3 regions of the Brevibacillus sp. GCM10020057 genome follow, and region 3 is predicted to be linked to each of the others. Evidence: a T-box and tRNA genes for the amino acid it is inferred to sense, from the RefSeq annotation. Region 3 holds a T-box; the other regions hold tRNA genes.

Region 1 (9,324 bases), on a different contig from region 3:
AATGGGGCGTAACCATTCATAAGCCAGGCAGCATCGTGTTGACAGCTCGCATTTTCAGCGAAATCGTCCGCAAACTGCCCGGCAACGAGATCGAGATCAAAGTGGACGAGCGTCTGGTGACCCAGATTCGTTCCGGTCAGGCTGAATTCACGATCAACGGGATGGATGCCAGCGAGTATCCGCAACTGCCCCATCTGGAAGAGGACAAAGTGTTCAGCGTTCCTTGTGATCTGTTGAAAACCATGATCCGCCAGACCGTTTTCGGCGTATCCACTTCGGAGATGCGCCCGATTTTGACCGGTTTGATGTGGTCTTTGGAGAACGGCCAGCTGCGTTTTGTCGCAACGGACAGCCACCGCCTGGCAAGCCGCACCGCCATGGTAGAATGCCGTGAAGATTTGTCGTTCCACAATGTCGTGGTACCGGGTAAAAGCTGCAACGAGCTGGTGAAAATATTGGATGACGAGCAAAATCCGGCTGACATCGTCGTGGCGGAAAACCAGATCCTGGTGAAGTCCAGGCACATCCTGTTCTATTCCCGCCTGCTGGAGGGCACTTACCCGGACACGACCAGGATCATTCCGCAAGGCAGCAAAACCGAGATCACGGTGAGCACCAAAGAGTTTTTGCAGTCAATCGAGCGGGCTTCCCTGCTCTCCCGCGAAGGCAAATCCAACGTGGTGAAGCTGGTCACGCTTCCGGACGGAAGTGTGGAAATCACCTCCAATGCTCCGGAAATCGGGAAAGTTACGGATATCCTGATGCCGAAAGCCATGAACGGTGAAGATCTGAAGATTTCCTTCAATGCGAAATACATGATTGATGCGCTTCGTGCCATCGACAGCAGCGAAATCAAAGCGAGCTTCACTGGCCCGATGAGTCCGTTCGTGATTCGTCCGACCGACCACGACTGGACGCTCCATTTGATTTTGCCAGTCCGTACTTACTAGACAGATCATGTGTTTTTCGTAAACGACCTTTTTTACGTAAAAGAAAGGAGGCCCTGCTATGCGTGAGGTTTCCATCAAGACCGAATATATCGCCCTTGGGCAATTTCTAAAGCTGGCTGACGTCATTGATACAGGAGGCATGGCCAAAGCATTTCTCGCGGAGGTTCCCATTCGCATCAACGGCGAGCTGGACAATCGCCGCGGCCGCAAGCTGTATCCTGGCGATGAAGTGGAGATCGAAGGCTTCGGCCGTTATCAGGTGGTCAGTCGCTGAGAGGAGAGCGTGATTCTTGTTTCTCAAGAACCTTTCGCTTGCCAACTATCGCAATTACAAGTCCCTGTCCTTGTCGTTTGAAGGCCCGATCCAACTGTTTATTGGCAACAATGCGCAGGGAAAAACTAACGTTCTGGAGTCGATCTACGTACTCGCCCTGGCCAAATCCCATCGCACGCCCCGGGACAAGGAGCTGATTGCGTGGGAAGCCGACTATGCAGCTGTCCGTAGCGATGTTCTTCGTCGCTACGGCTCTGTTCGTTTGGAGCTGCAGTTGACAGCCAAGGGAAAGCGGGCCAAAATCAACGGGATGGAGCAGCAAAAGCTCAGTGCCTATGTAGGGGCGCTGAATGTCGTCATGTTTGCGCCGGAGGATCTGTCCATCGTGAAGGGAGCGCCTGCCCAGCGCAGACGGTTTATCGACATGGAAATCGGCCAGGTCTCCCCGACGTATCTGTATTATTTGAGCAATTACAACAAGGTATTGCAGCAGCGGAACCAGCTTTTGAAGGACTTGGCGATGAAAAAGAGCCAGTCTCTGGAAATGCTGACAATTTGGAATACCCAATTGGCCGATTTAGCGGTAAAATTGTTACGGAAGCGTTTTGAGTTCATTCGGAAGCTGGAGACGTGGGCGAGGGAGATCCACACCGGCATTACCGACGGCAGGGAAACGCTCTCTTTGCATTATGAAAATTCTTCGCCCGTCACAGAAGATATGGCGGCGGAACAGGCAGTCGACGTCATGCTGGATGCCTATGAAGAAGTGCGCGACCGGGAAATTATGCGCGGGAGCACACTGATCGGGCCGCATCGCGATGATTTTTCACTCAAAGTGAACGGCATGGATGTGCAAACGTACGGCTCGCAGGGGCAGCAACGCACCAGTGCGCTGTCTATCAAATTGGCAGAAATCGAGCTGATTAAAGAAGAAGTGGGCGAGTACCCCGTTCTTTTGTTGGATGATGTCTTGTCAGAGTTGGATGAACATCGGCAGACCTTGCTGCTCGAGACGATCCAGGATCGTGTACAGACGTTTGTAAGCACCACGGGTGTGGAAGGCTTAAAGCATCAGGTTCTCCAGCAAGCCTCGCGTTTCTACGTGAAGGAAGGGAGCATATCGGGGGAAAGGTAGGGAAGACAGGAATGTTTATTCACATTGGTGGGGATACTGTGGTGAGCACGAAGGAAGTCATTTCCATTCTTGATCATCAGACGATGAAATCCTCGAAAATCAACAAGGCTTTCTTGCATGAAAAGCGGAAAATGATCGTGGACCATAGCGAGGAAGAAACGAAGTCCTACGTGATCACCCAGGACGCCATTTACTGTTCACCTATTTCTTCTCTGACGCTGAAGCGACGCGCTCAGTTCGTGGACAGCTTGGATCAGGTTCCCTTTGCACAAGCTGAAGTGGAGGAGTTGACGTAAAGAGTGGATCAAATGACGACGAAAGATACAAACTACGACGCCAGTCAGATTCAGGTGCTGGAAGGTCTGGAGGCCGTGCGGAAACGCCCCGGGATGTACATCGGGTCGACCAGCAGCCGCGGTTTGCATCACCTGGTGTGGGAGATTGTCGACAACGCGATTGACGAAGCGCTTGCCGGGTATTGTGACAATATTTTGGTAGTCATTCAGCCGGACAACTCCGTCTCTGTAACCGACAATGGCCGGGGGATTCCTACGGGCATCCATGAAAAAACCGGCAAATCGACGGTCGAGACTGTACTGACGGTCTTGCACGCGGGCGGTAAATTTGGCGGCGGCGGATACAAAGTGTCCGGCGGTTTGCACGGGGTGGGCAGCTCCGTAGTGAACGCGCTGTCCGAATGGCTGGAAGTCGAAGTCAAGCAAAACGGCAAAGTGTACTACATGCGCTTTACAATGGGAAGTCCCGATGCAGATCTGGCCGTCGTCGGTGAAACGGAAGAGACTGGCACGAAGGTAACATTCAAGCCGGACCCGACGATCTTTACAGAGACGACGGTGTTTGAATACGAGACTTTGCAAAAACGCATTCGTGAACTGGCTTTCCTGAACAAAGGATTGCGGATCACGCTGAAGGATGCCCGTCCCGGCCAGGAGCGGGAAGAATCGTTCCATTACGAGGGCGGGATCGTGCAGTTCGTAGAGTACCTGAACAAAAACCGGGAAATTCTGCACGACGAAGTTATCTATTGCGAAGGGGAAAAAGAAGGCCTGCTGGTAGAAGTCGCCCTGCAGTACAACGACGGCTACTTGAGCAATATTTATTCCTTCGCCAACAATATCAATACGCATGAAGGCGGAACGCACGAGACCGGCTTCAAAACGGCTCTGACTCGTGTCATCAACGATTACAGCCGCAAGTTCAACTTCCTGAAGGAAAAAGATCCGAACCTGTCCGGCGATGACGTGCGCGAAGGAATTACGGCGATCATTTCCGTCAAGATTCAGGAGCCGCAGTTTGAAGGCCAAACCAAAACCAAGCTGGGCAACTCGGAGGCGCGGAGCATTACCGAATCAGTTTTTGGTGAACGCTTCAACACCTTCATGGAGGAAAATCCGGGCATCGCCAAAAAGATCGTGGAGAAAGCCCTGATGGCTTCGCGTGCCCGTGAAGCGGCTCGCAAGGCGCGGGAGATGACGAGGCGCAAGAGCGCACTCGAGGTCAGTTCGCTGCCGGGTAAACTGGCGGATTGCTCCTCCAAGGATGCCTCTGAATCCGAACTGTTCATCGTAGAGGGAGACTCTGCGGGCGGTTCTGCCAAAATGGGCCGTGACCGCCACTTCCAGGCGATTTTGCCGCTGCGCGGAAAAGTGCTGAACGTGGAGAAGTCACGACTGGACAAAATTTTGGCGAATAACGAGATTCGCGCGATCATCACCGCGCTCGGCACCGGTGTAGGCGAAGACTTCGACATTTCCAAAGCGCGCTACCACAAGGTGGTCATCATGACGGATGCCGACGTGGACGGATCTCACATCCGTACGCTGCTGCTTACATTCTTCTATCGCTATATGAGGCAGCTGATTGAAGCGGGCTACATTTACATTGCCCAGCCGCCTCTCTACAGCATCAAGCAAGGAAAACAGGTGTACTACGCCTATACGGACCAGCAGCGCGATGAAATTCTTGCGACGCTGAAGACGGTGCCGAAGCCAAGCATTCAGCGCTACAAAGGGCTGGGTGAGATGAACGCTGAACAATTGTGGGAGACGACCATGGACCCCCAAATGCGAACGCTTCTGCAGGTAAATCTGGAAGATATCATGGAGTCGGATAGCGTATTTGAGACGTTGATGGGCGACGAGGTAGAGCCGCGCAGGGAATTTATCGAGCAGTATGCTGCGACTGTGCGAGACCTCGACATTTAACTGTCATTTTTCACCAATAACCGGATTTGTTTCATAGCAAGCGAAAGGCTCACTTCTCCACATGAACAGGGGGAGCGAGCCTTTTCCTTTGCTTCCACAAAATGTATCGTTTCGGGATTGACAGTTCCAATTGTTGCTCTTATCATTTGTTGTACATACAAAATAAAAAATCATCAAGCCTGCCCCACGTGGAGGAAAGAAAATGACCAGTCCAATGAATCAAGAACCACAAAAGGATGAAGCTTTTCTGGAAGACTGCCTGTACTTTACCGCAAACCGTCTGAGCCGGGCGATTACGCGTATGGCCGACGAGGCGTTTGCCACTACAGGATTGACGCCCGCTTACGGCTATCTCATTCGTCTTGTGATTGGCTCTCCGGGCATTACTCAAAAGGAACTCTCAGAAAAGCTGTCCATTACTCCTTCGACGCTGACCCGTTTCGTCGACAAGCTTGAGGCAAAGCAGCTCGTGGAGCGTAAAGTTCACGGAAAGACCGTCATGGTATACCCGACCGAGAAAGGTGTCGAGTTGGGACCGGCTCTTCGCCAGGCGTCGAAAAAGCTGAAGCGGCTCTATGAGGAGATCCTTGGTAAACAACTCAGCGATCAGTTGACGCAGTACCTGGCGTCATCAAGCAAGCAGCTGGAAAAATAATCAGCTGACATTCATTTATATTTTGTATGTACAAACAAATTTATAAATGTGGGGTGCATGTATGGATTCTCTGAATGCGCAAAATGGCTGCAAGCCCAAGTCACGTGTCTACTACGGCTGGATCATTGTCCTGTTGACCTTCGTCACTCTTTTGGTATCCGCCGGGATTCGAGCGCTGCCAAGTATTTTGCTGGTACCTTTCCAGGATGAGTTTGGCTGGAGCCGAGGAAGCATCTCCAGCGTTCTCTCCATGGGGATTTTTCTGTACGGCCTGGTCGGTCCTTTCTCCGCTGCTTTGCTCTTGCGCTTCGGCGTCCGCAAAGTCGTCGTCCTGTCTCTTGCCGTGTTAGCCCTCAGCCTGGCTTGTACTCCTTTTATGACTGCTCTTTGGCAATTTGAGCTTCTTTGGGGGCTTGTCTCAGGTCTTGCTACCGGGATGATGGCCAATGTTCTCGGTGTGACCGTGAGTAATCTGTGGTTTGTCAAAAACAAAGGGCTCGTCGTAGGCTTGTTGACTGCGAGCGCCGCTACCGGTCAATTGATCTTTTTGCCTTTGATGGCGAAGCTGACAACGGACTTGGGCTGGAGATACGCGATTTTGGCGACTGTTCTTGTCCTGATCCTCGTCCTGGCTGCAGTTGCGATTTGGATGCGAAACCACCCATCCGACGTAGGCGTGGCTCCTTATGGAACCGATGAAGTCGTGCCGCCGACACCATTTACCGGCAATATCTTTTTGGAACCCCTGCAAAATCTGCGCTATGCCATGAAAAATTCGACCTTTTGGTTGCTCGCGGGAACCTTCTTCTTCTGCGGTTTTTCCACGAATGGCCTGATCGGAACGCACCTTATCGCCGCCTGCGGAGATTTTGGGTTGCCGGAAGTAACTGCAGCCGGGCTGCTCGCCATGATGGGATTATTCGATCTTGCCGGCACGACGATCTCCGGCTGGCTGTCTGATCGCTTTGACAACCGTTGGCTCCTGTTCTGGTACTACGGACTGCGCGGCTTGTCCCTGATTTTCTTGCCGTATGCCCTGGATTCCACACCGACGATGCTCATCATCTTCTCCGTTTTCTACGGCCTGGACTGGATTGCGACTGTACCGCCGACTGCCAAGCTGTCCAGCCAAGTGTTTGGCAAAGAAAAGTCAGGAATGATCTTTGGCTGGGTCGTCGTTGCGCACCAGATCGGGGCTTCTGCCGCGGCTTATGGTGCAGGCGTCATGCGTGACTGGCTTGGCACGTATGCAGAAGCTTTTATGATCGCCGGCTTTCTCTGCTTCTTCGCTTCGCTCATGGCGGTCAAAATCAAGAAGCATGTAGATGCGAAAAAGGCTTCTGTCATGCAAGCATAAGATTCGCACTCGCGTGTTGATTATTTTCGGATATTGATGTGCTACTGAAATCCGGTTATATTTGAAAATAAGCACGGGTGTTATCGTGCTGATTTTATCGAGTATAACTCCACAGTGGACTGGTACGGTCAAAGAATACTGGACTCAGCTGTTCAGGTGATGTATTCTTATACGTTTCCGGACGGCTGGGTCTATTTTTTGGCAGCAGGTTTTTTCTCAGTTTTTTCACCTTCGACCTACGATTTTTTTAGAAAGAGAGAAAAAATTCACTTTTCCTATTGCGTGGTTTGAAAAAATATGCTAGATTAAAGATCCAGGCGGAATACGGGCCTATAGCTCAGTTGGTTAGAGCGCACGCCTGATAAGCGTGAGGTCGGCTGTTCGAGTCAGCCTAGGCCCACCACTTATACAGAACGCTCGAGAGTTTCTTTCATGGGGCTGTAGCTCAGTTGGGAGAGCGCCTGCCTTGCAAGCAGGAGGTCATCGGTTCGATCCCGTTCAGCTCCACCATTTCTTCGCATAGGCTTCGGTCTGGAAATCGAATTATTCCTCGGTAGCTCAGTTGGTAGAGCAATCGGCTGTTAACCGATCGGTCGGCGGTTCGAGTCCGTCCCGAGGAGCCATCTTCGCTCCTGTAGCTCAGTCGGTAGAGCGTTTCCATGGTAAGGAAGAGGTCGCAGGTTCGATTCCTGTCGGGAGCACCATTTCATTCCTAGAAAAGTGAAGTAAGCCGGGTGTTTGCGGCGGTTTCTTTTCGGGATGAATGCCTTTATGGCCCGTTGGTGAAGCGGTTTAACACAGCAGCCTTTCACGCTGTCATACAGGGGTTCGAATCCCCTACGGGTCACCATCATATACCCCACAAAGTGAAGCGGATGCTTTGCAGCAACACCGAGTACTTTGCGGGGGCCCCAACAACAGTTTGGGGAGTATGGAGGCTTAGCTCAGCTGGGAGAGCATCTGCCTTACAAGCAGAGGGTCGGCGGTTCGATCCCGTCAGCCTCCACCATTTTTGATAACTGCACATGGAGCTGTGGTGAAGTTGGAGTTCACGCCGGTCTGTCACACCGGAGGTCGCGGGTTCGAGTCCCGTCAGCTCCGCCATTTTATATACTAATATGCCGGTATAGCTCAATTGGTAGAGCACCTGACTTGTAATCAGGGGGTTGTGGGTTCAAGTCCTATTGCCGGCACCACTCCATAAATCTGCTGAATGCAGCATTGATGTATGGGCAACCTTATAAAGGGCAAGCTGGGGAGATAGCGAAGTGGCTAAACGCGGCAGACTGTAAATCTGCTCCCTCTGGGTTCGGCGGTTCGAATCCGTCTCTCCCCACCATTTTGAAATCTTGGCTGTTGGGGTATAGCCAAGCGGTAAGGCAACGGACTTTGACTCCGTCATTCCTAGGTTCGAATCCTAGTACCCCAGCCATTTGCATGAGCCATTAGCTCAGTTGGTAGAGCATCTGACTTTTAATCAGAGGGTCGAAGGTTCGAGTCCTTCATGGCTCACCAGTTTTCACTTCCTGTATCGCGGACGAAACTTCGCGTGAAGGACTCCAAGTTGATATGCGGTCGTGGCGGAATTGGCAGACGCGCTAGATTCAGGTTCTAGTGGTGGCAACACCGTGGAGGTTCAAGTCCTCTCGACCGCACCAAAATTTCACTTTTTTATAAAGTATGCGGACGTAGCTCAATTGGTAGAGCGTCGCCTTGCCAAGGCGAAGGTCGCGGGTTCGAGACCCGTCGTCCGCTCCATGATGATCTTCAGGTCTCTCACCCGTACCGGGTTCACCCTCGAAGATTGGACAAAGGAGAATCGCTCGGGTACTTCAGATCCGGCTTGCCAGGAAGCGTTTCGACGCAGCGGCGCCGGTTGGAAGCGAGACCCGTCGTCCGCTCCATACAATATGTGCCCTTAGCTCAGCTGGATAGAGCGTTTGACTACGAATCAAAAGGTCGGGAGTTCGAATCTCTCAGGGCACGCCACTCTTAATAAAAAGAAGTATGTACAGTCGGGAAGTAGCTCAGCTTGGTAGAGTACTTGGCTTGGGACCAAGGGGTCGCAGGTTCGAATCCTGTCTTCCCGACCATTTTTTACAACTGTATAGGCCGGTGTGGCGGAATGGCAGACGCGCGCGACTCAAAATCGTGAGGGAAACCGTGGGGGTTCAAGTCCCTTCACCGGCACCATATTTTGCGGGTGTAGTTCAATGGTAGAACTCCAGCCTTCCAAGCTGGTCGCGTGGGTTCGATTCCCATCACCCGCTCCATTTTTTTGCGGAGGGATACCGAAGTGGTCATAACGGGGCGGTCTTGAAAACCGTTAGAGTGCAAGCTCACGCGGGTTCGAATCCTGCTCCCTCCGCCATATTTGTTACCAGATTACGTGGCGGCGTAGCTCAGATGGCTAGAGCGTTCGGTTCATACCCGAAAGGTCGGGGGTTCGATCCCCTCCACCGCTACCATAGGGGCATAGTTTAACGGTAGAACGAAGGTCTCCAAAACCTTTGGTGTGGGTTCGATTCCTACTGCCCCTGCCAAAGAACTGTATAGAATCATGGCGGTCGTGGCGAAGGGGTTAACGCACCGGATTGTGGCTCCGGCACTCGTGGGTTCAAGTCCCATCGATCGCCCCATCTTTTTTCTAAATAACATATGTCTCAGTAGCTCAGCTGGATAGAGCATCCGCCTTCTAAGCGGACGGTCGGGAGTTCGAATCTCTCCT
Region 2 (9,324 bases), on a different contig from region 3:
AAGCGCTGAAAGCATCTAAGCGTGAAGCCCCCCTTAAGATGAGATTTCCCACAGCGTCAAGCTGGTAAGACCCCTCATAGACGATGAGGTTGATAGGTTCGGTGTGGAAGCGCGGTAACGCGTGGAGCTGACGAATACTAATCGGTCGAGGACTTATCCACACACCCTTGGCAAGCATGCAGATCCAGTTTTGAAGGTGCGAATCCTTCATTATTCCTCGGTAGCTCAGTTGGTAGAGCAATCGGCTGTTAACCGATCGGTCGGCGGTTCGAGTCCGTCCCGAGGAGCCATCTTTATGCTCCTGTAGCTCAGTCGGTAGAGCGTTTCCATGGTAAGGAAGAGGTCGCAGGTTCGATTCCTGTCGGGAGCACCAGCAAAATTTTCGCATGTATGGCCCGTTGGTGAAGCGGTTTAACACAGCAGCCTTTCACGCTGTCATACAGGGGTTCGAATCCCCTACGGGTCACCTGAACATACCTCACGAGCAATTGGGCTCCCCGCAATGAGTGGCGAATTTGCTGCAGAGCATAGAGGCTTCTTTGCGAGGGGACATGGAGGCTTAGCTCAGCTGGGAGAGCATCTGCCTTACAAGCAGAGGGTCGGCGGTTCGATCCCGTCAGCCTCCACCACCCTGTTGATCAACGAAAAGCGCAGCGTCTTGTCGTAGAGTCGACACTTGGCCGTACATGGTCATCGTCGCGGGATGGAGCAGCTCGGTAGCTCGTCGGGCTCATAACCCGAAGGTCGCAGGTTCAAATCCTGCTCCCGCAACCAAATTTTTCCTCTGGTACTATTCGATCACGTATCGGAATTACAGGGAATAGAAGCATCTGTATCGTGCAACCAATGCTTCTTTTTAAGTGGAGCTGTGGTGAAGTTGGAGTTCACGCCGGTCTGTCACACCGGAGGTCGCGGGTTCGAGTCCCGTCAGCTCCGCCATTTCTCACTACTCAAAGAAATGGCGGCCATCAATGGATATGAAAATGTTAAAACATATTTAAGAAATCATTGAATATCCGGAATGGTTTTGATAAAATAGACAAGTACGCCGGTATAGCTCAATTGGTAGAGCACCTGACTTGTAATCAGGGGGTTGTGGGTTCAAGTCCTATTGCCGGCACCATTTGCGGGGAGATAGCGAAGTGGCTAAACGCGGCAGACTGTAAATCTGCTCCCTCTGGGTTCGGCGGTTCGAATCCGTCTCTCCCCACCACGTATATTTCGAGAGCCATTAGCTCAGTTGGTAGAGCATCTGACTTTTAATCAGAGGGTCGAAGGTTCGAGTCCTTCATGGCTCACCAGTTTTTTCTTCCTGTATCGCGAGGCACAGCTTGGCAAAGCGTGACTGGTCGTTCAGCGAAGACAAGTACACATGCGGTCGTGGCGGAATTGGCAGACGCGCTAGATTCAGGTTCTAGTGGTGGCAACACCGTGGAGGTTCAAGTCCTCTCGACCGCACCAAACCACCCCGAATACCAATTTCAACGTTGCATGCGGACGTAGCTCAATTGGTAGAGCGTCGCCTTGCCAAGGCGAAGGTCGCGGGTTCGAGACCCGTCGTCCGCTCCATGATGATCTTCAGGTCTCTCACCCGTACCGGGTTCACCCTCGAAGATTGGACAAAGGAGAATCGCTCGGGTACTACAGATCCGGCTTGTCAGGAAGCGTTTCGACGCAGCGGCGCCGGTTGGAAGCGAGACCCGTCGTCCGCTCCATACAATATGTGCCCTTAGCTCAGCTGGATAGAGCGTTTGACTACGAATCAAAAGGTCGGGAGTTCGAATCTCTCAGGGCACGCCACTCTTAAAATAAAGAAGCATGTACAGTCGGGAAGTAGCTCAGCTTGGTAGAGTACTTGGCTTGGGACCAAGGGGTCGCAGGTTCGAATCCTGTCTTCCCGACCATGATTTGCCCATCATTATCTAGCTTTGCCGGGGTGGCGGAATGGGCAGACGCAACAGACTTAAAATCTGTCGGGAGTTTCTCCCGTACCGGTTCAAGTCCGGTCCTCGGCACCATCACAATGACATGCGGGTGTAGTTCAATGGTAGAACCCCAGCCTTCCAAGCTGGTCGCGTGGGTTCGATTCCCATCACCCGCTCCATACGAATGAACAGGGAGCTGATTTGGTTGCCCTGTTTTTTTGTTTGTGCTTCTACTTTTCTTGCCGTCCCATCGGCAAGGAAGCCCGCTATCTGTAAGCGTCTTTGAAGAAATGCTTTTGGTGACCTTGGGAAGTCGCTTTTTGCCGGAAAGAAGGCACAAAAAAGGATCGGGGCAACCGTTTCAGAACGGACTGCTCAGATCCTGGGCTTGTCGAAGTGTGTCTAATCTTTTTGGTGGTAGAAACATATGTTTTCGTGTAGAGTAGGCTGTAGATCGTTTACCCACACGATAGGTAACGGATCTCTTGCCTTGCCTCCTGATTTCAGGAGGCTTTTTTTATGTGCATGCAAAGATCAAAGCATATCAAAACTGCTGCTCCCGGTTCTCGCTCGTCTCGAGAGGCAGGGAGACGATAAAGCGCGTGCGTACCTCGTTGGAGTCGCAGTGAATGGTTCCGTTATGCTTCTCAATAATATTTTTGCAAATCGAAAGACCGATGCCTGTCCCGTTTTGTTTCGTCGTGAAAAATGGCTGAAACAGATTCTCGACAATTTCGGGCGGGATCATTTCGCCGTTGTTCTCCACGCTCAAATACAGCCAACCATCGGAGGTAGTAGAAATGACCTGGATGCATTTATCCGTCCGGTGCTGGACTGCATCGATCGCATTGTTCAGCAGATTGACGATCACTTGCTTCAGTCCTTCTTCATAACAAGCAAGCGAGCAGGGGTGGATTTGTTTTGCAAAGTGAATGTTTTCTCCCAAAAGGCGCGGAGTGATGAGCAATTCCACTTCTTCAAAAAGGCTTTCTACTTGAACGGTCTTGAATATTTCATCCAGGATCGGTTTTTTCGAGAAGCTCAAAAATCCCGTCAGTTGACGATGCAAATTTTCAAACTCGTGCATGATGACCTGGATGTACGACTGGAGCTTTGCCTGTCCTTTGGTAGACTCGCTGATCAGCTTGAGGAAGCCTTCGATTGCACAGAGCGGATTGCGCAGCTCATGAGCCATGTTAGCGGCGATTTTGCCGAGCATCGTCAATTTGTCGTTGTGCAGGTAAGAGATCGTTTCTTCCTTTTGAACCAATTCCTCGTTCATCATCTGCTCAAAATGGTACACGGCCCAGAAGACACTCTCGTCCATCGCCTTCCCGAGCTGGTTTTCCAGATAGAGCATATCTGCAGGAGACAATGACCATTTATGAAGTTCGGGCTGAACGACTCTCCAAAAGACGTTCCGATACAGTTGATATGTGCGCAAAATGGAGGAGAAGGGGAATTCCTGAGAGCGCAACCACTCGCCCATATCCAGTGACCAGGCTTGCATATCCTGATCCACATCTTCCACCAGATAACGAGCCAAGAGTACCGTGCGCTTTTCTGCAAAATCACGGGGGATTGTTACAGGAATTTCCATACTACGAACAATTTCTTGCATCCACAACGTAGTAATATTTGGCGCCATATCTAAAATTTTCCTCGAAATGTCATACAAATTAAGCGTCACAGTGTCCACCATCTCTTATCCACCCCACTAAAATCGTATAAGAAAAGGGGGCGGAAAGACAAGGTATAAATCTCCTAAATTCGCAATAAAATGATTTTTTTGTTGAACTTTTCATCTACAAAATCCGCCAAAAGCTTCCTTATTTCGGAAAAATATTTAATCATTAGTCCGATTCTAGTCGCATAAAGTAGAATGGACAAACGTTGGTGGACCAGGGGAGGCAAGGATGGAGGAGCATTTTTGGCTGGGACTGGTGCATATCTTTCTGATCGATCTCGTGCTGAGCAGCGACAATGCCGTCGTGATCGGAATGGCTTGCCGGGGGCTTCCACACAGAGAGCGAGCCTGCGCGGTCATGTACGGAACATTAGGCGCCATCGGGCTGCGCATATTTTTGACAAGCTTGACGACCTGGATGCTTGACATACCGCTAGTCAAAGCGACCGGCGGATTATTGCTGCTCTGGATCGCGTGCAAGCTGATTATAGGGGAAAACGAAGAAGTGGCGGAAGTTTCGCGCAATCATACGGTGGGGCAAGCTGTGCGGACGATCATTTTGGCGGATTTTGTGATGAGCCTGGACAATGTGCTGGCAGTCGGTGGCGCGGCACACGGGGAATTGTGGCTGGTCGTTCTTGGGCTTTTGATGAGCATTCCGCTGTTGATGTGGGGGAGTGCCTGGATTGCTCGTCTGATGAACCGCTTCTCGTGGCTGGTCATCCTGGGGGGAGGCATTCTTGCGTTCACCGCTGCGGATATGTGTCTGGAGGACCCTTACATATGGAAATGGATCAATCCGCTTATGCTCAACCACGCGTGGCTTCCCGTCATCATCGCCGCCCTCGTCATGGCGTGGGGACGTATGAAAAGGGCGTAATCCGGTGATGGAAATGCCTGAATCTGGGGCATACTACAACTAAACATGGCAGAAAGGAACCGGATGCAGATGAATTCGAGTCTTTTGATGCTCTGGGGGGTGTGGGACAACATTTATCAGCGCTGCACGCGGCTGCGCTACATCGAAAAGGGAGCCAATATTTTTCGTGTTGTTCCGCTTCGTTATCGAGGGGAGACACTCGTCACCACCGATCATAAACGAATCCACAACGGTGATCTGATTCTCAAGATCCACATTCATAACTACTACTTCGCAACCCTCTGTAAAGGGGTCAAGGATGACCTCAAACTGGCCTTGCTCCTGCGCCGTCATATCATGCAGTCGCTGCCGAAGCTGGCGCATTACCTGGAGACGTTGGAGAACAAGGAGGATATAAAAGGAATTGTCGGCACGACGATGCTGCATAAAGGGGTGCAGCCCCTTGGCTTCTCCATCTCGGATGTGCCTATGAACTGGTTCTTCCGCTACAAACGGTGGTATTTGCGCCTCTTGTTGCGCATCATTCACCCGGATGGGAAAAGGCGGGTACAGGCGTGGAATCACGAGATGCCGTTGAAGCGCGTGTACATGTCCAAAGAAACACTGCTTGCAAGATACGGTTCTGGCAATCAGACGACGGGAGACACGAACTGATGGGCAGGCGTTTTGTACTCGTGACGGAAGAGTGGGCGGGCAGTGGTCACCGCATGGCTGCTCAGGCTCTGGCAGAAGAGCTGCTTCGGGAAAATGTTGAGTTTGTGCGAATCGTAGGTGGTTTGGAGACGGCCAGTCCCGCTTTGCTTGAGCTGTCCCGTTTTTTTTATGCGGCGATGCTGCGCTATGCGCCCCTGCTCTGGCAACGCATCTATGAGCGGGAGAAAATGTGGAGCAAGGCGCTGAAAAAGCCGCTTGGCTGGTGGCTGTCCCAACGGCTTGCGCAGCAAGTGCTGGAACGCGAGCAGCCCGATGTGGTTGTCGCTACGCATGCCTGTTGTCTGGCGGCGCTGGCAAGGGCCAAGCGCAGCGCAGCGCGGCCGTTTCATCTGGTGAGTGTCCCGACCGATTACCATGTGAACCATTTCTGGGTCGATCCGCTCGTCGATACGTACATCGTGGCCCATGAACAGCTGGCGGAAATATTGACCGACCGATACCAGGTGTCTGCGGATAAAATTCGCGTCCACGGTATTCCGGTGCGGCCGGCTTTTCGCGAGGCGCAGCAAATCGACAAGCCTGTCTGGAAGTCTCGCCTCGGTCTTCAGCCAAAGACGTTTACGGTCCTGGTGAGCGGAGGCGAGGGCGGTTACGGCGGGATCGAGGATGTGCTGCAGGCACTGGTGCAATTTTCCGAGCCGCTGCAAGTCGTCGTGGTCACCGGCAAAAACATGCGGCTGCAGGAAAAGCTGCAAGCATGGCTGAGCCGCCAGGGCCGCCTGCGCCACCTCGTCTGGATCAAGGGCTACGAGCCGCAGATGTGGCAGTGGATCGGGGCAGCAGATGCGTATATTTCCAAACCGGGTGGAATCAGCTGCGCAGAGGCGCTGACGCTGAAAACCCCGATCATTTTGTACAAGCCCTTGCCGGGGCAGGAGCGGCAAAACAGCGAATTTTTGCAGCGCAACCAGGCGGCGGCCGCAGCGGCGAAGCCTGCGGATATCCGCGACATCGTCAGCCGCTGGAGAGATCGGGAGGTGTGGGAGCAGGAGATCGAGAAAATGGAGCGGTTGCGTCGTCCGGAAGCCACCCGCGAAATCGCAGAATATCTGCTCAGGTTATAAAGCTATAAATTGGCAGTAAAATTCTTGCGCCATGACGAATGAACCGCTTTTCCTCCACACATATTAAGGCTACTAAACGAAGAGGAGGTGATACAGATGGCTAACAACAACAGATCCAGTAACAACCTGGTTGTGCCGCAAGCGAATCAGGCCCTGGACCAGTTGAAGTACGAAATCGCTTCCGAATTCGGCGTTCAGCTTGGTCCTGACACCACATCCCGTCAAAACGGTTCGGTTGGTGGAGAGATTACCAAGCGTCTTGTCTCCTTCGCTGAACAACAATTGGCTGGTCGTGGTTAATTGAATAAGCTGGATGGGGAAAGGCACCTGCGGGTGTCTTTCCTTTTTGGATTGCGGGATACAAAAGGAGGAAAGAAAATGCCGGATTGGCTCAACATAACGGTCCGTTCACTCGGAGCGCTGGTCTATTTGTTTCTCCTGACCAAGATGATCGGCAAAAGACAAATTCGCCAGCTCACGTACATCGAGTACATAGTCGGCATTACCATTGGTTCGATTGCGGCTTTCATGGCGACTGAGATGGACGGGCCTATTTACCACAGCATCATTTCTCTCACCATCTTTGCCACATTTCCCGTACTGAGCGAATGGTTGTCCCTGAAAAGCAAAAGGTTCCGCGATCTGATGGAAGGAAAGTCGACCATCGTCATTCAGGACGGGAAAATATTGGAGAACAATCTCGCCAAAGAAAAGCTGACCTCTGAAGATTTGCTGGAGCAGCTGCGCATCAAAAACGTCTTTCGTGTCGCGGATGTGGAATTCGCCATGATGGAGACGAGCGGCGAGCTGACGGTCATGCTGAAGTCCGAGCAGCAGCCCGTCACGCCGGGACAACTCGGACTGAACGTGCCGCCGGCGAAAGCGCCGCAAACGATCATCATGGATGGAAAAATCATGCAGATCCCGCTGGCTGCGATCGGGAAAAACCAGGAATGGCTGGAAACAGAGCTGAAGAAGCGCAACAAGACGGTGGAAGACGTCTATCTCGCCCAGGTGGACGAGAGCGGCAACCTGTACCTCGATTTTTTCAGCGATGCCGGCAGTAACAAGAAAAAGCCGCGCATTCAGGAGACGTACGAGACGTTGAAGCAGTGCCTGCAGGATCTGGAGCAGCAAGCCAACGCTGAACAAGATTCCCGGCTGCAGGCGAAGTACAAGGAGAGTGCAACGAAGCTGGAAGAAATTTTGCGGCAGATTCAGCCCCGCTACAAGCGCTGACGTTTGTGCGCCAGGCCAGCGCGGAGGTAGCCATTGGCGCTTTTGCCAGAATGCTTGAATTGAACCTTCTTTCGCCAGCTTGTAGAATGTCAGCGTAAGGAGGGACGTTTATGTTGTGGCATAAAAAGACGCTGACTACCTTGCTAATGGCCATTTTGATCGTGGTCATTGCGATGCCAGCGCAGTCGTTCGCAGCTGCTTCGCTGCAGCGAGGAAGCGTGAACGGCGATGTATGGGATTTGCAGTATCGCTTGCAAATACTCGGTCTGTATAAAGACGATCTGGATGGAAAATTTGGAGCCAATACCGCAAGTGCGGTCAAACAATTTCAAAGAAAATACGGCCTGCCCGCTGACGGCGTGGCTGGAACCCAGACTTGGAAAACGCTCAAAAAAGTGTCCGTCAACAAGACGGAGATGCAACTGCTCGCCCAATTGGTCTACGCGGAAGCGCGGGGGGAGTCGTATGTGGGGCAAGTAGCCGTCGCGGCTGTCGTCATGAACAGGCTGCGCTCCAGTGATTTTCCCGCCACGGTCAAAGGGGTGATTTTTGAGCCGTACGCCTTTACATCCGTAAACGACGGCCAATTCTGGCTGACGCCGAATGCGACTGCCTATCGTGCTGCCTGGGACGCGGTGAGAGGCTGGGACCCGACCAACGGGGCTCTGTACTACTTCAACCCGAATACGGCGACATCGGGCTGGATTTGGACACGCCCGCAGATCAAGCAAATCGGCAAGCACATTTTCGCCCGCTAACGGCAAAAAAGCGTTCTTGAAGGCAGACAGATCCGCTGGCCCCTTCAAGAGCGCTTTCTTTTGTCCAGGGAACTGGCAACAATTGTGCATTGTAATTGCCCGCAGGTTCGATAAAATATTTTGAAAGATGTGTCATATCGTAATATCGGAGGTCGATGATGAGGAAGGTACTGATCCTGGCCTCGCTGGCGGCCATGTTGATCGTGGGAACGCCAGTCGCAGAGGCAATGACAAATGAGATGAATTCTTCTACCCCGTATGTGGACATTGCAGGTCATTGGGCAGAAAAAGAGATTGAAAAATTATACATAGCGGGGACAGTCGGCCAGATGGAAGCATTCCGGCCGGATGATCCGGTGACCCTTGGCGAACTCATCACGATGTTCGTAAAGGCAAAAGGGATCGAACCGGTCAAAACGACGGAATCTGCTTTCGCGGATATTCCGGCGGACAGCTGGCTGGCGCCCTATGCGAATACGGCATACCGATTGGGAATCGTCCATGGGCAAAAGAAGGGCAGCCGGGTTTATTTGAATCCGGACAAGCAAGTGACACGTGAAGAATTGGTGTCCATTCTGGTCCGCTCCATGGGAGAGAGCGGAGCCGCGAATCAGGTGAATTGGACGGCAGCGATGCAGACTCTGGCCATGTACAAGGACGGAGGAAGCGTAGGCGAGGCGTATCAGCGGCCTCTCGTGTACGCCCTGGAGCATCGGCTGGTCAGCCCGTACCAGGACGGGACGCTCAAGCCGCTGGCACCCATGACGCGCGCAGAGGCGGCCACGTATGCTGCGCTTCATCTGCTCGAGCCGAAAAGCAAGACGGCTGCACCAAAAGTGCTGGCAAACGGGACGGCCTATCGTCAAAAGCTGACCGTAGAGACGACAGCCTATTGCTTCGCCAGCGATCCGACGGTCCTGTCCTATCTGGAGTACCCACTGCGCCCCGGAATTGTGGCGGTCGATCCGAGTGTCATTCCGCTCGGGAGCCATCTGTACATAGACGGATATGGCTATGCAGTGGCGGCAGATATCGGCGGCGCCGTCAAGCAGCACCA
Region 3 (9,324 bases):
CAAAATGAGCGAGCCGTACGAGTCCTTTTCCAGCGAGGCCCGCACTCTTTCGTTCAAATGCTTGCGTGTGTAAAGGCCGGTCAGGTTGTCCGTGATGACCATCCGCTCCATCTCGTTGTGCAGGACCGCATTCGTCATGGCGAGACTGGCGTGTTGGCCGAAAATTTCGAGTAATTTGTAGTCGTCAAAACTGAAAAAATGATAGCGTGAATCAGAGACGAGCAGGACCCCGTTGATTTCGCCGTCCACGATCAACGGCACACCCATCAGCGAACAACACGGCCGAAGGGAAAACGGCAGCGGTCCAGTCCCTGGCTGGGCGAGCAGCAGCGCCTGTCTGTTTTGCAGGATCTCCTGAAACGGCTTTTCGTCCGTCTGCACCGTCATCCCGTTGTACTCCGGAATGGATGACGACAACACGTCGAAGCAGTCCTCGCCCGGCACCTTGCTCAAAATGGCGCAAAACTCGGCATCGAAGGTTGCGCCCATCATCGTCGTCACGAAATCGAGAATTTCCTTCAGATCGAGGCTGCGGTTCAGCTGTTTGGCCATCTCGTTGATCAGCCGCAGCTCGCGGATCAGGTTGCGGGATTGCTGATACAGCTGGGCGTTTTCAAAAGCCGTGCCTGCCGTGTCCGCCAAAATCCCGATGTAGTCCGTCTCGTGCTTGCTGAGGGATACCCGCTGATCCCCCGTGACTTGCAGCACGCCATAAATCCCTTGCTTGCCAAGAAGCGGCGCAGCGATCACCGTCTTGGTCTGCCCGCCTTCCTCCACATGGTCCACAATCAGGCGGCCCTCCAAATACGCCCGCGTGCTGGTCGACGGCTCCGCCTCCTGAAAAGTGAGCTGCTTGACCGGCGTAGTCGCATCCGGTTCAACCGTCAGAAACAGCTCGACCGCCAGATGCGGATACAGGCTGGGAATGCTCGTCACGATCTCGTGCAGCACTTCGTTGACATCGATCGAAGCCTGAATCTTGGACATGAGCTGGTATAGCAAGTCCTTCTTGCCTGCCTCCCTGCGCAGGTTGTCGGATACGACGGATCGCCACAGTGCACTGCTCGCCTTTTCTGCGACCTCCTGCAAAAATACGATATCCCGTTCATCGTAGTAGACGTCCGTCTCGTCGGGCGCCAAATGAAGGACGAGGGCGTAGAGAGGGGTGGAGTTGCAGTTGATGGGAACAATGGCGATCCGGTTCTGCTCGAGCACGATCGTCGACAGGACGTCCTGTCCGAGACGCGCGGCGATCCCGGCGATCTGGCTGTCGCCCGCCTCGGCCTGCTCTGTAGTCACGCAGTCCTGGGGAATGCACTGCCCTTTCTCCGACAACCGCACTGCTGAACAATAGCCTTTTTGGATGATCCCGCTGATCCGGCAGATCAAGTTGTTCAGCAGCTCGTTCGTGGTGTCATATAGATTCAGATCCATCACAATCTGGCTCGTCGCATGCTGGATGTACGCATCATAGCCCATCCGGATCATGGGTTCCAGCCCGAGCAGGTAAGAATGAAGATGAAATGTAATCTCCGCCCCGGGTGTCACGATCCCGATGACGGCACGGACGCGTCCGTCGTTCTCGCGGAGCGGGATGGCCCCGTACAGGCAAGGATCTTCCTCCCACTCTTTCACGACGATGTCCTTGCTCCCGATCGCGCTCTCAGCCAGCTCGTACACATGCCCAGTCAGAGGCGAGTGAAGCAACAGGTCAAGTCCTTGAGGGTTCCAGGATTGGCCTTCTTGCATCTTCATGAAGTTGATCACACGTCCCCCGGAATCTGTCAGGAAAAGGATGCCTGGGCGCTTTTCCGGCCATGATTGAAGAATAAAATGGGCCGTGTAGGAAAAGACCGTTTCTAACTTCCCCAACATTTTACTTGACACGAGATACTCCCTCTCTCAGCGTTTTTCTCACATTTTCAAATGGTCTGTATTGTTCACTTGCAGCACTTCCCAGCGATGGTCGGCGTAGCGCAACACCGTGACGCCCGTATTGTCAATCCGCGTAACGCCCGTTCCTTGCTCCCCGCCCGTCACATAGTGCAAAAAGCTGTTGATAAGCCCGCCGTGCGACACGACGACCACCGCTTGATTCGGGTGGCTGCGGGCCAGCTTTGTCAGTTCGTTCACGGCTCGCTGCTGCATGTCTTCAAAGGTCTCAATCCCGCAAGCGGCTTCGTCCTGGGCTGCAAAACGGGAGCGGATTTCCTCGTAGGTCAAGCCTTCCCACTCTCCGTAACAACGCTCCCGTAAGGAAGGAAGAGTGGAAACGGTCGAGCCCGCCTCCGTGGCAATTAGCATGGCAGTGACCCGGGCGCGACTCAAGTCGCTCGAATAGACGGCCTGGATTGCTTCGCCCCGGAACCGCCGGGCCACCTGCTCTGCCTGGCGCAATCCCTGCTCATTCAGGGTGATGTCACTGTGCCCCTGAATGCGCCGGGTCTGGTTCCATTCCGTTTCTCCGTGGCGGATGAGGTACACGATGGTTTCCAAAACAGCAGTCTCCTTTGGCAAGCTCTCTTTATTTTCTTAATGATAGTACTCTTTATTATATAAGAAGCGATTACGCAATTCTAGATTGACAAAAAAACATTTGGGACAAATTTACTAATTTTTCTCTCACACTTTTTTCCTGCTCCTCTTTTGCCTCTTTTTTTCTTCCCGCAATGAAACAGCCCGGCCTGTTTGCTCGTCAGAGTGGTAAGTGAACAATTTGACATCGTTGGAGGGATTTTCGTGAAACCATGGTTCATACGCTCGAGTTCCTTTTTATTGACCGCCAGCCTGATACTGCCTGTCGGTTCGGCTTTTGCCCAAACGCCGCTTCCCATATCCGCTCCAGCGGTTTCCGCCAAGACCGGGCTGTCCGGCAGCCTGCTCGCTGCTGCAAGCAAAGTAAAGCTGTCAAAGGAGGATGCTCTCGTGCGCGCCCAAAAGCTTGTCCCTGCAAAAAATCTGGAATTGACCAACGTGTCCTTCCGCTCCGCCGACCCTTGGCGGCCGTTCCCTGAATGGTCGTTCAACTGGGAGAAAAAGGCGGCGAACAGCGAGGAGATCGATCTCGCCTACACCGTCAGCATCCATGCCGACACGGGAGAGCTCAGCGCTTACTCCCGCTACGTGCAGGGAGCCTCGAACATCCCTTACGCCAAGCGTATTTCCTACGAGGATGCGCGCAAGAAGGCGGAGAGCTTCCTGGCGCAGTACAACCCCGGCAAAGCGCAGCAGACACGGCTGTACATGCGTGACATGCCTGCCCCCAAGACGCCGCTGAACGCCGACGTCTCCTATTACTTCCGGTTCGTCCGGGTGGCAGACGGCGTGCTCTTCCCGGACAACAGCGCGGACATTACAGTCAACAGCGCCGGAGATGTGGTCGGGTATTCGCTGACGTGGAACGACGTCCAGTTTGACAAACCAGCCAAGACGATTACCCAGGAGGAAGCCGAAAAGCGGATGACGGCCCAGGCGACTGCCAGCCTCACCTATGTCCTGCCCTGGGAAAAAGAGGGCGAGGATCGCAACAAGCCTGTCCTGGCCTACCAGGATCCGTTCACGTTTTACATCGACGCCGCAGACGGCACTGCCCTGTCTGCTTCCTCCCTCGCTCCGCTCGATACCGCGCAGGAGCCCGAACCGGTGAGCGAAAAAGCATTGCCTGCCCGCTACAGCGGCCCGACGCTCTCGCAGGATGAAGCGGCCAAACTGGCTTCCGCGACTTTTGACCTTAGCCAGTACGAGCTGCGCTCTGCCAATTACAGCGAAAAGGATTACCGGGGGAACCGCCCTGTCTGGAATCTGGAGTACGGGGAAAAAGACAATCGCAACGGCGGCTACGCGTACGTGTCGATCGACGCCAAGACTGGCGACGTTTACGCTTTCAACAAGGACGTGCGGTTGCTGAAGACGGATGACAGCCCGGCCAAAAAAGTCAATGCAGACGCGTTCAAAGCCAAGGCGATCGAAATGGTCCGCAAATGGACCCCGACCGCAGCCAATCAGCTCTACTGGGTCGATCGCAACCAGGACGATGCGTCCTACGGCTCCCCGGATCGTTACAGCGTGTCCTTCAGGCGCTATCTGGATGGCATCGCAGCCGCTTCCGGCTCCGCTTCCCTGACCTTTGATACCCGTACGGGCGAGCTTGTCTCCTACTTCTCCGAATTCGGCAGCGAGACATATCCGGCCAAGCCGGGCGAGCATCTGTCACAAGAGGAAGCCGTATCCGCCTGGGAAAAGGAAACCCAGATCGAACCTGTATACGTACTGACACCGCTTGCCGACGAAGACCGCAAACGAATGGAAGCGACCCCGTCCTACGTGCCGCAACGCTCTGCCAAACTGGTGTACCGGGCGACTGTCACGCCGTATGAGCAGGCGTACTATCTGGACGCCGCCACAGGGGAATGGCGCTCCCAGTCGTCGGGCAAAGTCATCAATCTGCATCGGATCGAGCCGTCTGACCTGAAAGGGCATCCCGCCGAGAAAGAGCTGATGTTGATGTACGAATACGATGCGCTCTCCCTGATCGACGGCAAAATCATGCCGCAAAAGCAGATTACACGCGGCGAGATGATCGAAATGCTGATGATCAGTCTGAACAACGGCCGCTTTTTCCCGACGTACACGGCACAGCGCAAGGCAACCTACAGCGACGTAGCAACCGGCTCCCGCTACTTCTCTGCCGTAGAAGCCGCCGTGGACCGCGGCCTGCTCAACAAGAGCGCGGCCAAGCTGAATCCGGATGAGCCGATCACTCGCGAAGAGCTGGCAGACATGATCGTACGTGCACTGGGCTACAGCAAGCTCGCAAACTATTCGTCCATGTTCCAGTCCAACCTCACGGACATCGCAGGCACGCAGCACCGCGGGGCGATCGTCATCGCCACGACCTTGGGCATCATGACGGCTGACAAGCAAAAGTTCCAGCCGAAAGCGGCCGTCTCCCGTGCCGATGCTGCCATAGCCTTTACCCGCTTCCTGGAAAAACGGGGAGAGCAAGACGCGCAGCCTGTCGCTTCTGCCGCGATGGAGGCCAAATCCGACTGAAACACCTGCTCCGGTGCCGGACGGATCTTTCTTTTCCTTGACTTCTCTCTATCTGCCCTTGTATTATTGATAGTATGTGTACAGGGTAGCATTGATTGCAGGTAAAAACGGAAGGATCAACCCTCTTAGTTTCTTCCCTTTCAGGCAGCGGCTGAACTACCTGCGAGGAGCACGATGCGGAAACGCTACCGTCCGAAGTTCGTGTAGATAAAGAAGGAACTAACCTGCCGGAAGTAAACACCTGCGAATCCACATTAAAGGAGAATGAAAACATGTCACGTTACACAGGACCTCGTCACAAGCTGGCCCGTCGTCTGGGTATCTCCCTCGATGGTACAGGAAAGGACATCAAACGCAACTTCCCTCCAGGTCAACATGGTCACAACAACCGCCGCAAAATGAGCGAGTATGGAATCCAGTTGCAAGAAAAACAAAAACTGCGCCATATGTTTGGCTTGAACGAAAAACAATTCCGCCGCACGTTTGAAAGTGCTAGCAAAATGGCTGGCGTAGTGGGCGAAAACTTCATGAAATTGCTGGAATCCCGTCTGGATAACTTGGTATACCGCATGGGCTTCGCTCCAACTCGCCCTGCTGCTCGTCAGCTGGTAAACCATGGCCACTTCCTGGTAAACGGCAAAAAGGTGAATATCCCGTCTTACCGCGTACAACCAGGCGACGTGATCTCCATCCGCGAAAAATCCCGCGGTCTGGAAATCATCAAGAACTCCCTGGAAAGCCGCAGCTTCCTGCCAAACTACATCTCTTTCAACGATGCTGCAGCTGAAGGTACCTTCACTCGTCTGCCTGACCGTGAAGAAATGCCAGCTGAAATCAACGAAGTTCTGATCGTTGAGTTCTACAGCCGTTAATCGACGGAAAGAGCAAAAAAGAGTAGCGCCGCTCGTCGGCCTACTCTTTTTTTATTTGTTATAAGTCCGCTTTGTGCTGACGACATCCATAATCTTGCACTCCTAACGCCGGAAAGAGTTGCGCGCGGCAAAAAAAGGTGTCAGTGCAGCCGTTTGCGCTGCTCCCAGACACCTTTTTCCCGATCACAAACCCATTTGCCTCAGCTTAACTTCACCTTGGCGAATTTGCGCTTCCCTACTTGAACGACCATGCCGTCCTCCAGTTTCACGGTGCGGTTGATGTCGTCCACTTTCTCCTCATTCACCTTCACGGCGCCCTGCTGCACCATGCGGCGGGCATCCCCTTTGGATGCAACGAGCTTCAGGTCAAAAGCGAGATTGACGATGTTCGCCTCCCCGTTTTCGTAAGCCGACAGGTCGACGGTGACTTCCGGAATATCGGTCGGCAGGGCGCGCTGCTGGAATACGGTCTTGAAGTAGTTTTCTGCTTCCTGCGCCGCTTCTTCTCCGTGGAACATGCGCACGAACGTTTTCGCCAGGTTCATTTTCGCATCGCGCGGATGGATGCTGCCGTCTGCAAGGCCATTGCGCAGCGCCTCCAGCTCCTCGTTGGAGATGTCTGTCGCCAGCTCGTAGTAGCGGAGCATCAGCTCGTCCGGCACAGACATCGCTTTGCCGTAAATCTCATTCGGCGCTTCGTTGACGCCGATGTAGTTGCCCAGGCTTTTGGACATTTTCTGCACGCCGTCCAGCCCTTCCAATAGCGGCATGGTGATGATGACCTGCGGCTCCTGGCCGTATTCCTTTTGCAGATTGCGACCCATCAGCAGGTTGAATTTCTGGTCGGTTCCGCCCAGCTCGATGTCGCACTCCAGCGCAACAGAATCGTAGCCCTGCATCAGCGGGTAGAAAAACTCGTGCACGGAAATCGGCAGGTTGTTGTTGTAGCGCTTCTGGAAGTCATCGCGCTCCAGCATGCGCGCGACGGTCGTCTTGGCCGCCAGCTCCAGCACGTTCTCGAACGTCAGCGGAGCCAGCCAGGTCGAATTGTAATGGACCGTAATGCGGTCTGCATCCAGCACTTTGCCGAATTGCTCCACGTAGCTTTGCGCATTGACCTTCACTTGCTCCTCGGTCAGTTGCTTGCGCGTCTCCGATTTGCCTGTCGGGTCGCCGATCCGTCCGGTGTAATCGCCGATCAAGAGCTGAATGGTGTGACCCAGCTCCTGGAATTGGCGCATTTTTTGCAGCACGACGGTATGCCCGACGTGGATGTCAGGCGCCGACGGGTCCAGCCCCAGCTTGACCTTGAGGGGTTGTCCGGTCACGACGAAGCGCTCCAGCTTGCGGCGCAGCTCCTCCTCCGGGATGATTTCCATTACGCCGCGGCGGATGATCGCCAGCTGGCGCTCCACTTCCTGCTTCTGTGATTCGGTCAGCACAAACTTCTCCTTGTTCTCTTGCACAACTTCACTCATCATGGACAGCTCCTTTGACATGCGATAAATAAAAAATCCCGCCCCTCCAAAAAGGGACGAGATTAAACCCGCGTTACCACCCTAGTTGAAAAGATGCTGCTGCATCCTTTCCGCTCGATACAGAATAACGGCCTGCTCCGTCCGGCTCTGACCGGAAGACTCCCGACTTGTAATTCGCGATGTGCAACGGGCTGGTTCGCACCGACCACCAGCTCTCTGGGCAGGAAGACCGCCACCGGCTCCCATTTTGCTCCGACTGTCACTCGCTACTTGTGCCGTTCAACGTCCACTTCATTTGCAAACATATAACGTTATTCTTACACAGCGACTCCCCGCTTGTCAACTTCTCCGCTCCTATCCTCCAGGTTCCTCCTATGGTATAATCAGGGTGTATGCTAGGGGGTCATAGACTATGTCGAACAGCCACAATTCTTCCTCTGAACCGACGAAGAAAAAACGCCGCAGAAGCCGTGGCAGAACGATCTGGATGGTCGTTCAACTGCTGTTTCTGCTGGGGCTCATGGGAGGCTTCGTTGCAGGAGGAATCGTGACAGGTTATGTCGCCGCACTGGTGAAGGACGAGCCTGTGCGCAGCAAGGAAGAGTTGGAGAAAAAGATTTTCACGAACTATCTGACTGGCTTCGCCTATTACAACGACGGCTCCTTGATCGGCCAGTTGCGGGCCGAAGAGGGCGACCGGCGATTGGTGAAAAAGGCAGACGTTTCACCCTATTTGATCAATGCCATCATCGCTACGGAAGACAAAAACTTTTACCACCACAACGGGATCGTCGTACAATCAACCATCCGCGGAGCACTCCAGGACTTCACCAACCAGCCCGTCGTCACGGGTGGAAGCACCATTACCCAGCAGCTCGTCAAAAATACGATTCTTTCGGCGGAAGTCAGCCATACCCGCAAAGCACGGGAAATCTTCGACGCCTTGCGAATCGAGCGCATGTTTTCCAAAGATCAGATTCTGGAAGCCTACATGAACGAAATCTATTTCGGGAAAAATGCGAACGGTTCCAATGTCTACGGTGTACAGGCTGCCGCCAAAGGGATATTTGGCAAGGACGTCAAAGAGCTGAACCTTAGCGAAAGCTCCTACCTGGCCGGGATGATCCAAAACCCCGGGGCCTACTCCCCGTTCGGAACCGAAAGCTATCAGCGCGGCAAGGAGCGCCAGAAGATGGTGCTCGATCGGATGCTGGAAAACGGATATATCACCCAGGCCCAGTACGATACCGCGAGCAAGACCGATCTCAAGGCATCGCTGGCCCAGCCTACCGAGCAGGCTTACCGCGAATTGCCGTTCCTGATGATGGAAATCGAGGATCGCGCGGCGCGCCAGCTCGTCGATGCAGACCTCGCGGAAAAAGGGAGAGACAAGGAATCGGTCGACCGCAACGAGTACCGCCAGCTAATAGAAGAAAAGCGGCGCGACATTTTGCGCAACGGCTACAAGGTCTACACCACCATCGACAAAAACGTCTACGCCACCATGCAAGCTGTCGCCAACGATCCGAACAACTTCGGAAAAAACCGCTCCTACACGATCAAACGCTCCAACGGCAAGACGGAGAGAATCGAAAATGCGCTGGAAGAAGTCGGCGCCATGCTCATCCAGAACAAAACCGGAGCCATCCTGGGCATGATCGGCGGACGCGATTTCAAAGTCGAACAGACGAACCACGCCACGGTCCCTCGTCAGCCCGGATCGTCGATGAAGCCGCTCGCTGCGTACGCTCCCGCCTTTGAGCTGGGCCTTCTGCAGCCGGCGTCGCCGATCGACGACTCGCCTGTTCTGCTGGCGGACGGGCAGAAAGGCACCCACCTGCCGATGAACTGGAACAACAAGTGGCAGGGCATGATGAGCGCGCGCGAGGCATTGCGCATGTCGTGGAACATCCCGGCGATCA

The links. A T-box is a leader RNA that pairs with one kind of tRNA and senses whether it is charged. The one in region 3 lies ahead of tyrS (tyrosine--tRNA ligase), so its partner is inferred to be a tRNA-Tyr.
Region 1: it has a tRNA-Tyr gene. The T-box ahead of tyrS (tyrosine--tRNA ligase) is inferred to sense a tRNA for this amino acid. The anticodon was not compared.
Region 2: it has a tRNA-Tyr gene. The T-box ahead of tyrS (tyrosine--tRNA ligase) is inferred to sense a tRNA for this amino acid. The anticodon was not compared.

What each region holds. Positions count from the first base shown of each region.
Region 1 covers NZ_JBHUJW010000006.1:228,752-238,075, forward strand. The annotation lists gene dnaN (DNA polymerase III subunit beta) at 1-950, shown strand, start outside; gene yaaA (S4 domain-containing protein YaaA) at 1,009-1,224, shown strand; gene recF (DNA replication/repair protein RecF) at 1,241-2,359, shown strand; gene remB (extracellular matrix regulator RemB) at 2,371-2,655, shown strand; gene gyrB (DNA topoisomerase (ATP-hydrolyzing) subunit B) at 2,659-4,584, shown strand; gene ACFSO0_RS02865 (MarR family winged helix-turn-helix transcriptional regulator) at 4,787-5,239, shown strand; gene ACFSO0_RS02870 (MFS transporter) at 5,301-6,596, shown strand; tRNA gene ACFSO0_RS02875 (tRNA-Ile) at 6,923-6,999, shown strand; tRNA gene ACFSO0_RS02880 (tRNA-Ala) at 7,031-7,106, shown strand; tRNA gene ACFSO0_RS02885 (tRNA-Asn) at 7,144-7,219, shown strand; tRNA gene ACFSO0_RS02890 (tRNA-Thr) at 7,225-7,300, shown strand; tRNA gene ACFSO0_RS02895 (tRNA-Glu) at 7,370-7,446, shown strand; tRNA gene ACFSO0_RS02900 (tRNA-Val) at 7,530-7,605, shown strand; tRNA gene ACFSO0_RS02905 (tRNA-Asp) at 7,624-7,700, shown strand; tRNA gene ACFSO0_RS02910 (tRNA-Thr) at 7,717-7,792, shown strand; tRNA gene ACFSO0_RS02915 (tRNA-Tyr) at 7,851-7,935, shown strand; tRNA gene ACFSO0_RS02920 (tRNA-Gln) at 7,954-8,028, shown strand; tRNA gene ACFSO0_RS02925 (tRNA-Lys) at 8,036-8,111, shown strand; tRNA gene ACFSO0_RS02930 (tRNA-Leu) at 8,168-8,254, shown strand; tRNA gene ACFSO0_RS02935 (tRNA-Gly) at 8,279-8,354, shown strand; tRNA gene ACFSO0_RS02940 (tRNA-Arg) at 8,509-8,585, shown strand; tRNA gene ACFSO0_RS02945 (tRNA-Pro) at 8,613-8,689, shown strand; tRNA gene ACFSO0_RS02950 (tRNA-Leu) at 8,708-8,789, shown strand; tRNA gene ACFSO0_RS02955 (tRNA-Gly) at 8,796-8,869, shown strand; tRNA gene ACFSO0_RS02960 (tRNA-Ser) at 8,879-8,967, shown strand; tRNA gene ACFSO0_RS02965 (tRNA-Met) at 8,988-9,064, shown strand; tRNA gene ACFSO0_RS02970 (tRNA-Trp) at 9,066-9,139, shown strand; tRNA gene ACFSO0_RS02975 (tRNA-His) at 9,160-9,235, shown strand; tRNA gene ACFSO0_RS02980 (tRNA-Arg) at 9,257-9,324, shown strand, end outside.
Region 2 covers NZ_JBHUJW010000012.1:77,456-86,779, reverse strand. The annotation lists partial or broken rRNA gene ACFSO0_RS04980 (23S ribosomal RNA) at 1-161, shown strand, start outside; tRNA gene ACFSO0_RS04975 (tRNA-Asn) at 215-290, shown strand; tRNA gene ACFSO0_RS04970 (tRNA-Thr) at 298-373, shown strand; tRNA gene ACFSO0_RS04965 (tRNA-Glu) at 393-466, shown strand; tRNA gene ACFSO0_RS04960 (tRNA-Val) at 554-629, shown strand; tRNA gene ACFSO0_RS04955 (tRNA-Met) at 698-774, shown strand; tRNA gene ACFSO0_RS04950 (tRNA-Asp) at 863-939, shown strand; tRNA gene ACFSO0_RS04945 (tRNA-Thr) at 1,048-1,123, shown strand; tRNA gene ACFSO0_RS04940 (tRNA-Tyr) at 1,129-1,213, shown strand; tRNA gene ACFSO0_RS04935 (tRNA-Lys) at 1,226-1,301, shown strand; tRNA gene ACFSO0_RS04930 (tRNA-Leu) at 1,375-1,461, shown strand; tRNA gene ACFSO0_RS04925 (tRNA-Gly) at 1,494-1,569, shown strand; tRNA gene ACFSO0_RS04920 (tRNA-Arg) at 1,724-1,800, shown strand; tRNA gene ACFSO0_RS04915 (tRNA-Pro) at 1,828-1,904, shown strand; tRNA gene ACFSO0_RS04910 (tRNA-Leu) at 1,931-2,018, shown strand; tRNA gene ACFSO0_RS04905 (tRNA-Gly) at 2,031-2,104, shown strand; gene ACFSO0_RS04900 (sensor histidine kinase) at 2,470-3,627, opposite strand; gene ACFSO0_RS04895 (TerC family protein) at 3,842-4,492, shown strand; gene ACFSO0_RS04890 (YkoP family protein) at 4,562-5,146, shown strand; gene ACFSO0_RS04885 (MGDG synthase family glycosyltransferase) at 5,146-6,270, shown strand; gene ACFSO0_RS04880 (alpha/beta-type small acid-soluble spore protein) at 6,367-6,570, shown strand; gene ACFSO0_RS04875 (DUF421 domain-containing protein) at 6,649-7,509, shown strand; gene sleB (spore cortex-lytic enzyme) at 7,620-8,267, shown strand; gene ACFSO0_RS04865 (S-layer homology domain-containing protein) at 8,426-9,324, shown strand, end outside.
Region 3 covers NZ_JBHUJW010000041.1:239,990-249,313, reverse strand. The annotation lists gene ACFSO0_RS13145 (sensor domain-containing diguanylate cyclase) at 1-1,875, opposite strand, end outside; gene ACFSO0_RS13140 (histidine phosphatase family protein) at 1,915-2,496, opposite strand; gene ACFSO0_RS13135 (S-layer homology domain-containing protein) at 2,740-5,052, shown strand; gene rpsD (30S ribosomal protein S4) at 5,325-5,924, shown strand; gene tyrS (tyrosine--tRNA ligase) at 6,125-7,402, opposite strand; T-box leader at 7,452-7,694, opposite strand; gene ACFSO0_RS13120 (transglycosylase domain-containing protein) at 7,815-9,324, shown strand, end outside.